Regions from separate parts of the Shewanella sp. 553 genome, predicted to be linked through region 3. Evidence: predicted binding sites of a transcription regulator. Region 3 holds the regulator's gene; each other region holds the start of a gene.
The links. The regulator sigma-54, encoded in region 3, starts transcription at its own class of promoters, with help from an activator protein. The targets are predictions, from matches to a motif close to GTTGGCACGNNNNTNGNNT.

Region 1 (2,272 bases), 750 kb from region 3:
TCGATAAAGATGGCAATTCAACATCAGTGAGTTTAACCACGACTAAGCCTGTGCAAATTCCCGATACGGCAGGTCAACCACAAAAGACTAATGATGTGGGCATTCAGATGAACCTGAATGCCGCTGAAGATACGCTCGATCCAGCGAATTTCGATCCCACTAAGCCCGAGACCTTTAATAATTCGACATCTGTGACCATATATGACTCCTTAGGTGAGCCACAGATTTTAACCACTTACTTTGTTCGCCCGCCAGAAGCGGCGCACAATGGTGAGAGTAATTGGGTGGCGTTTTATGCCGTCGATGGTAAACAGGTCGATATTGCAGGCCCTGTAGGGACTTATGGGCGAGATACCACTGGTGATGGTACTGCCGATGCGACAGGTAATGCCGAAAATGCCAGTGGTTGGAAAGGCTCTGTATTGTCTTTTAACGATACTGGCACCTATACCGGTAGCGACCCTGCCGTAGTACAGACCGAAGCGCTTGGTGTGGGCGGGGCTAATGTCTTAGGCCCGGGTACTGACGGCGCGCAAACCCTAACGCTTAACTTTAATAATCCGACGCAATATTCATCAGCTTTTGAGGTGACTGAGCTGAGCCAAGATGGCACCACTGTTGGCCGCTTAACCAATGTAGAAGTGGGTGTCGATGGCTTGATTAATGCCAGTTACAGTAACGGATCTACGGTAGCCTTAGCCCGCGTGGCGTTGGCCCGTTTTTCTAATGAGCAAGGCTTAACGCAGGTGGGTAATACGTCGTGGAAGGCTAGTTTAGATTCAGGCCCAGCGTTAGCCGGTGAGGCTAATAGCGGTACCTTTGGTGGACTTCGCTCGTCAGCATTAGAGCAATCCAACGTTGATTTGACCACCGAGCTGGTTGATTTGATCTCTGCGCAGCGTAACTTCCAGGCTAACTCGCGTACTTTAGAGGTCAATAATACGTTGCAACAAACGGTACTCCAGATCCGTTAATGCTTGACTTAAGTGTGTTGCCGCAACGGCAACACACTGCCGCTTTTCGTTGAACTGCTCCTCTTTTCGTATTATTTATCTTCGCATCCCATTGATCTTCCATTCTCATTGATTTTTGCTATTGGCACGATGCTTGCTTTGTACTGTGATACGACAGTTTTAGTTGAAACATTGACGGAGCAGCAAGTGGATAAATTACTTTATGTCGCCATGAGTGGCGCCAAGCAGAATATGAATTCGCTGGCGGTACGTGCGAACAACCTTGCTAATGCCAATACCGATGGTTTTAAGTCAGACTTAGAACAATCTCGCTCTATGCAAGCCTTTGGTGAAGGTTTGCCGACACGGGTGTTTTCGATGACAGAAAGCCCATCGGCTAACTTTGCCAGCGGACCGCTAAAAACCACAGGCCGCGATCTGGATATTGCCGTTAAAGGCGATGGTTGGATTGCCGTGCAGAGTGCCGACGGTGGCGAAGCCTATACCCGCTCAGGCAGCTTAAGCATAGATAACACCGGCTTGCTGCGAAACGACCGTGGTAATCCCATTATGGGGGATGCCGGTCCCATCGTATTACCTCTGCCTATCGAAAAAATAGAAATTGCCCAAGATGGCATTATTTCGGTGCGCCCTTTAGGGGCGACAGCGGAAGTGATTGAAGAGGTTGGCCGGATCAAGCTCGTTAACCCAGGTAACCAAAATTTAATGCGCGGAGAAGATGGCCTGTTCCGTCAAATCTCTGGCGAAATCGCACCTGCCAATGCGCAGGTGTTTGTAGAGAGTGGCGCCGTTGAGGGCAGTAATGTGAATGCTGTCGATGAAATGGTGTCGTTAATCGATTTGCAGCGTCAGTTTGAGATGCAGGTCAAGATGATGAAAACGGCCGAAGAGATGGATCAAGCCTCTTCGACATTAATGCGCATTAGTTAGGAGATAGATTATGCATCCCGCGTTATGGATCAGTAAAACAGGCTTAGATGCTCAGCAAACCGATATTTCGGTTATCTCTAACAACGTGGCTAATGCGAGCACCATTGGCTACAAGAAAAGCCGCGCCGTATTTGAAGACTTGCTTTATCAAACGGTTAACCAAGCTGGTGGCATCAGTGCCTCTAACACCAAATTGCCCAATGGCCTGAATATCGGTGCGGGTACCAAAGTGGTGGCGACGCAAAAGATGTTCACCCAAGGCAACATGTTAACCACGGATAACTCACTCGATTTAATGATTGAAGGCCCCGGCTTTTTTGAAGTGCAGATGCCAGATGGCACCGCGGCCTATACACGTAATGGCCAGT
Region 2 (2,272 bases), 750 kb from region 3:
TAAAGAGAAAAAATCGTCTTGTGTCAGCTCCTGATTATTTGCCTCAGGAATCGATGACTCCTCAGGTAAGCGAATACCATCTAGAAACGGATTTCCCGTAGACTCGGTGATGGCACTGGTTCTGCTGTTTGCTTGCGGTGTGATCTGCCCACTTTGCTGTTCACTGCTCAGGGGAGACTGACTGCTTAACGGATTAATGAGGCTCACTCATTACCTCCTAAGATTTGCCGATTCGCAAAGTCTGTTGCAGCATAGACTTGGCCGCTTCAGCAACTTGTACGTTCATTTGGTACGAACGCGATGCAGAGATCATGTTCGCCATCTCCTCCATCACATTCACATTGGGTTTATAAATAAAGCCGTCGGCATCGGCCAACGGGTGATCAGGAGAATATTCTTTCTGCAGCGGCTTATCACTTTCAACAATGTCCGCCACTTTGACCGACTGTGAGGTTTGTTGCTGATGACTCGCTTTGGCCATTTCCGCTTCAAATACAGGATGCCGAGCACGGTAAGTCTGGTCGATGCTACTGGAAACCGAATCGGCATTGGCAATGTTACTTGCCGTGGTATTAAGGCGGATAGATTGCGCCGACATACCCGATCCTGAAACATCAAAGATATTAAATAAGCTCATCATTAATTTCCTTTAAGTGCTTTTTTCAGCCCAGCAAATTTACTGTCAAGAAAGCCTAACGACATCTGATACTCTAAGGCGTTTTGCATAAATTCAGATTGCTCTTGCTGAATATCGACGGTATTACCATCACCCGTATCCGGCTGATTGGGCACGCGATAACTCACATGTTGCTGACTTAAAGCCGCTAAATCGAAATGACGTTCGTCACTGCGGCTCATGGCTAAACCGCCTTGTCGAGTACGCGCCGCTTGCAGCGCCTTATCAAAATCGAGATCTTTAGCTTTATAATGAGGGGTATCGGCATTGGCAATATTAGATGAGATCACCTGCGCACGCGTTGAACGCACACCCAAAGTGAATTGATGTACACCTAATGCTTTATCAAAACTGATCGCCATAAAATTGCCTCCTCATACAGATACCAACAAGAAAGCAATTGTTATGCCAAGCAAGATGTAAACGAGCAGAGAGTGATGAATAAAAAACCAGAACGATAAAAAATGCCAGCTTATTGCTGGCATTTTAGCTAACTGAGGTGATTAAGGTTAACCACGCTTTTGATAATAGATGCCAGGATTACAGCGCACCATCTCAAATTCTTCGGTTAATCCGGCAATCGACTCTGAAGCGCCAAGGAATAAGATCCCTTTGGGGTTCAAAGCGGCAGCAAATTGCCGCAATATTTTGGCCTTTGCCTCAGGTGCAAAGTAGATCAGTACGTTGCGGCAAAATATAATGTCAAATTTACCCAGTAAGGTATAACTTTCAAGCAAATTATGGGCTCTGAAATTAACCAGACGTTTTACATTATCGTTAAGCACCATAGAGCCAGGGGTTGTGGGTGCAAAAAATTGTCGTTTACGCTCATCAGATAAACCGCGCGCCAGCGCTAAATTATCATATTGCGCCGCCTTACACTTATCGAGCATGGATGGCGAGAGGTCGGTGGCCAGTATCGATGCACTCCCCGGTAAAGCCCCCGGCTTACGCTGCTGATATTCTAAAATGGTCATGGCTAACGAATAGGGCTCTTGCCCAGACGAACACGCTGCCGACCATATTTTGAGTGGCCGGCCTAAGCGGGTATATTCTGGCAATAAGTTATTTGCCAGTAACTCGAACGGATAACGATCCCTGAACCATAAGGTTTCGTTAGTGGTCATCGCATCGATAACCTCTGCTCTTAACTGCCGCTCCGTCGGCTTCATCGAATGTTTAACCACCTCAGATAACGAGGGAAGATTATATTTCCCCATTAACGGTGCCAAGCGACTACGAACTAAATATTGCTTATTTTCACCCAGCACGATCCCGCTGTGTTGTTCCAGAAATAACCTAAATTGGTTGTACTCAGCTTCAGCAAGTGATTTATTTGGCACCTAGATATCCCAATCTCAAAAAAATAAAACAGGCTACAACATACACTACTATAGCAAGCATTAAACAGCTCAGGGTTATACATTAGCTAACACACTGAGACAAGCATAAACTACGTAAAGTTAGGGGCTTGTATAACGACGCTTAAATTACAAACTAAGGTGCTTATTCACTGCTGCGGCTAACTCATCAGGATTAAATTTGGCAATAAAATCATTGGCGCCCACTTTTTCCACCATCGCTTGATTAAACACG
Region 3 (2,272 bases):
GATTATCAATTGCATCGAATGCGATTGGCTCAGCACATTTAATCAATACGGCGACTGGCTTCTCAATATTCGTCAGCCGTCCGTGAGGGATCGCGATACCATTGCCTATACCTGTGCTGCCCATTTTCTCTCTCGCCAAAAGGCTTTCAAAAATCTCTTGAGAGGAAAGGGTGGGGTACTGGACAGCGGCCAAGTCGCTGATAAGTTCCAGTACCTTTTTCTTACTGCCCGGAGTGGCGCAGGTTGTGCACTCCGGCCGCAGGATGGTACTAAGTTCCATCGTTAATGCTTTATTAGCTTCTCTTTGTGTTTAATGACCTGACGATCTAATTTATCGATCAGGGAATCTATCGCGGCATACATGTCCGCGTGCTCTGATGTTGCAAATACTTCCCCACCACGGAGATGTAACTTTGCTTCAACTTTTTGCATCAATTTTTCGACATTTAATATCACATGGACATTATTGATCTGATCGAAATGCCGTTCAAGCTTTGTAAACTTTTCTTCAACATAGTTGCGCAGAGATTGGGTGATCTCGATGTGGTGCCCAGTCAGATTTATTTGCATAAAGTGATTCCTCCGGTTTCCAGTTGTTGATTATAAGCTTTTACGTTGATTTGACGGCGGTATCAACATCGCCTCACGATATTTTGCAATCGTGCGTCGAGCGACTTGGATACCTTGCTCTGCCAGCAGTTGTGCCATCTTACTGTCACTTAAGGGTTTCTTTTGATTTTCTGCGGCGACTAGCTTCTTAATAAAAGCGCGGATCGCAGTAGAAGAGCATTCACCACCATCGTCGGTCCCGACATGGCTGGAGAAAAAGTATTTCAGCTCAAAAATCCCTCTTGGCGTGTGCATATACTTTTGGGTAGTGACCCGCGAGATGGTCGATTCATGCATCTCGACCGCTTCGGCAATATCATTAAGCACCATAGGTTTCATCGCTTCTTCACCAAACTCGAAAAAACCTTGCTGGAAATCGACAATGCAGTTGGTGACCTTAAGCAAGGTATCGTTGCGGCTCTCTAAACTTTTTAGAAACCATTTAGCTTCTTGCAAGTGACCACGAATAAACTGGCCATCGGCTTGGTTTTTGGTGCTGCGTGCCATCGAGGCATAATGTTGGTTTACATTAATCTTAGGCATACTATCGGGATTAAGCTCGACCACCCAGCGACCTTTTTTCTTGCTAACTGTGACATCGGGGATCACGTATTCGTCGCGACTGGCAGTAATGGCCAGCCCCGGGCGCGGATTGAGGGTTTGAATTAGCGCTATGGCCTCACGCAGGTCATCCTCTTTCAGCTTGGTCTTACGCATCAATAGGCGAAAGTCTCGTCCGGCGATAAGATCTAAGTAATCACGGATCAAGAGTCTGGCGTTGTCGATATGCGGGGTGTCGGGGTTGTATTGGGCCAGTTGGATCATCAGGCATTCGCTGAGGTCTCTGGCACCAATCCCGATAGGATCGAAATGTTGTACCCGTTTTAATACCGCTTCAATTTCGTCGAGTTCGATTTCAGGATCGCCCATGGCTTCGAGAATATCGTCGCACGTTTGCGTCAAGTAGCCGCGCTCGTCTATGGCGTCAATGATGGCGGTGGCGATAGCAAGATCGTTGTCAGAAAAGGGCGTGAGGTTTTTTTGCCATTCGAGGTGTTCATACAAGCCTTCGCTGGTTTCCCCTTGAAAGGGCATGTCATCGTCGCGCATGGCACCAGAGCTGGAGTTGGGTGAGGCGGTATAGACCTCATCCCATGTGGTGTCGACGGGAAGCTCATCGGGCATAGAGTCTTGATTGAGTGCATCGGAGGTTTCTAAGCTTGAATTGTCTTCACTCGAGTCGACTTGCAGTTGCTCATTGTAATCGGTGTCGAAGTTGTCATTACGCTCTTGTTCTGAGTCGATATTGGCGCCTTCTTGCTCCTCGTCTAACTCGAGTAGAGGGTTAGACTCTAATGCTTGCTGGATCTCTTGCTGCAATTCCAATGACGAGAGTTGCAACAGACGAATGGCCTGTTGCAACTGGGGCGTCATGGTTAAATGCTGACCCATTTTGAGCTGAAGTGACGCTTTCATCGTACTGCTATTCCCTTGTTTCTAATTCTAAAGTGAGAAAGCTGCCTCTGGTATTAAACCGCTAAGGCGAATGATCTACTTAACAAGGTAAGAGCGGTTTAGCCTTTTACCTTGAGCGCTAATAACGTTAACTATAGCTTGAATTGTTCTCCTAAGTACACCGCTCGAACTTGTTGGTTATCTAAGA

Region 1: the regulator sigma-54 is predicted to act here: its motif matches at 1,095-1,113, upstream of flgF (flagellar basal-body rod protein FlgF).
Region 2: the regulator sigma-54 is predicted to act here: its motif matches at 1,071-1,089, upstream of flgB (flagellar basal body rod protein FlgB).

Annotation. Positions count from the first base shown of each region.
Region 1 is NZ_CM181701.1:1,243,816-1,246,087, forward strand. Features, by position in the region: gene flgE (flagellar hook protein FlgE) at 1-974, shown strand, start outside; gene flgF (flagellar basal-body rod protein FlgF) at 1,161-1,904, shown strand; gene flgG (flagellar basal-body rod protein FlgG) at 1,915-2,272, shown strand, end outside.
Region 2 is NZ_CM181701.1:1,240,518-1,242,789, reverse strand. Features, by position in the region: gene flgD (flagellar hook assembly protein FlgD) at 1-207, opposite strand, end outside; gene flgC (flagellar basal body rod protein FlgC) at 218-637, opposite strand; gene flgB (flagellar basal body rod protein FlgB) at 640-1,038, opposite strand; gene AC5YBZ_RS05540 (CheR family methyltransferase) at 1,186-2,019, opposite strand; gene AC5YBZ_RS05535 (chemotaxis protein CheV) at 2,167-2,272, opposite strand, start outside.
Region 3 is NZ_CM181701.1:494,416-496,687, forward strand. Features, by position in the region: gene ptsN (PTS IIA-like nitrogen regulatory protein PtsN) at 1-280, opposite strand, end outside; gene hpf (ribosome hibernation promoting factor) at 283-570, opposite strand; gene AC5YBZ_RS02310 (RNA polymerase factor sigma-54) at 601-2,085, opposite strand; gene lptB (LPS export ABC transporter ATP-binding protein) at 2,217-2,272, opposite strand, start outside.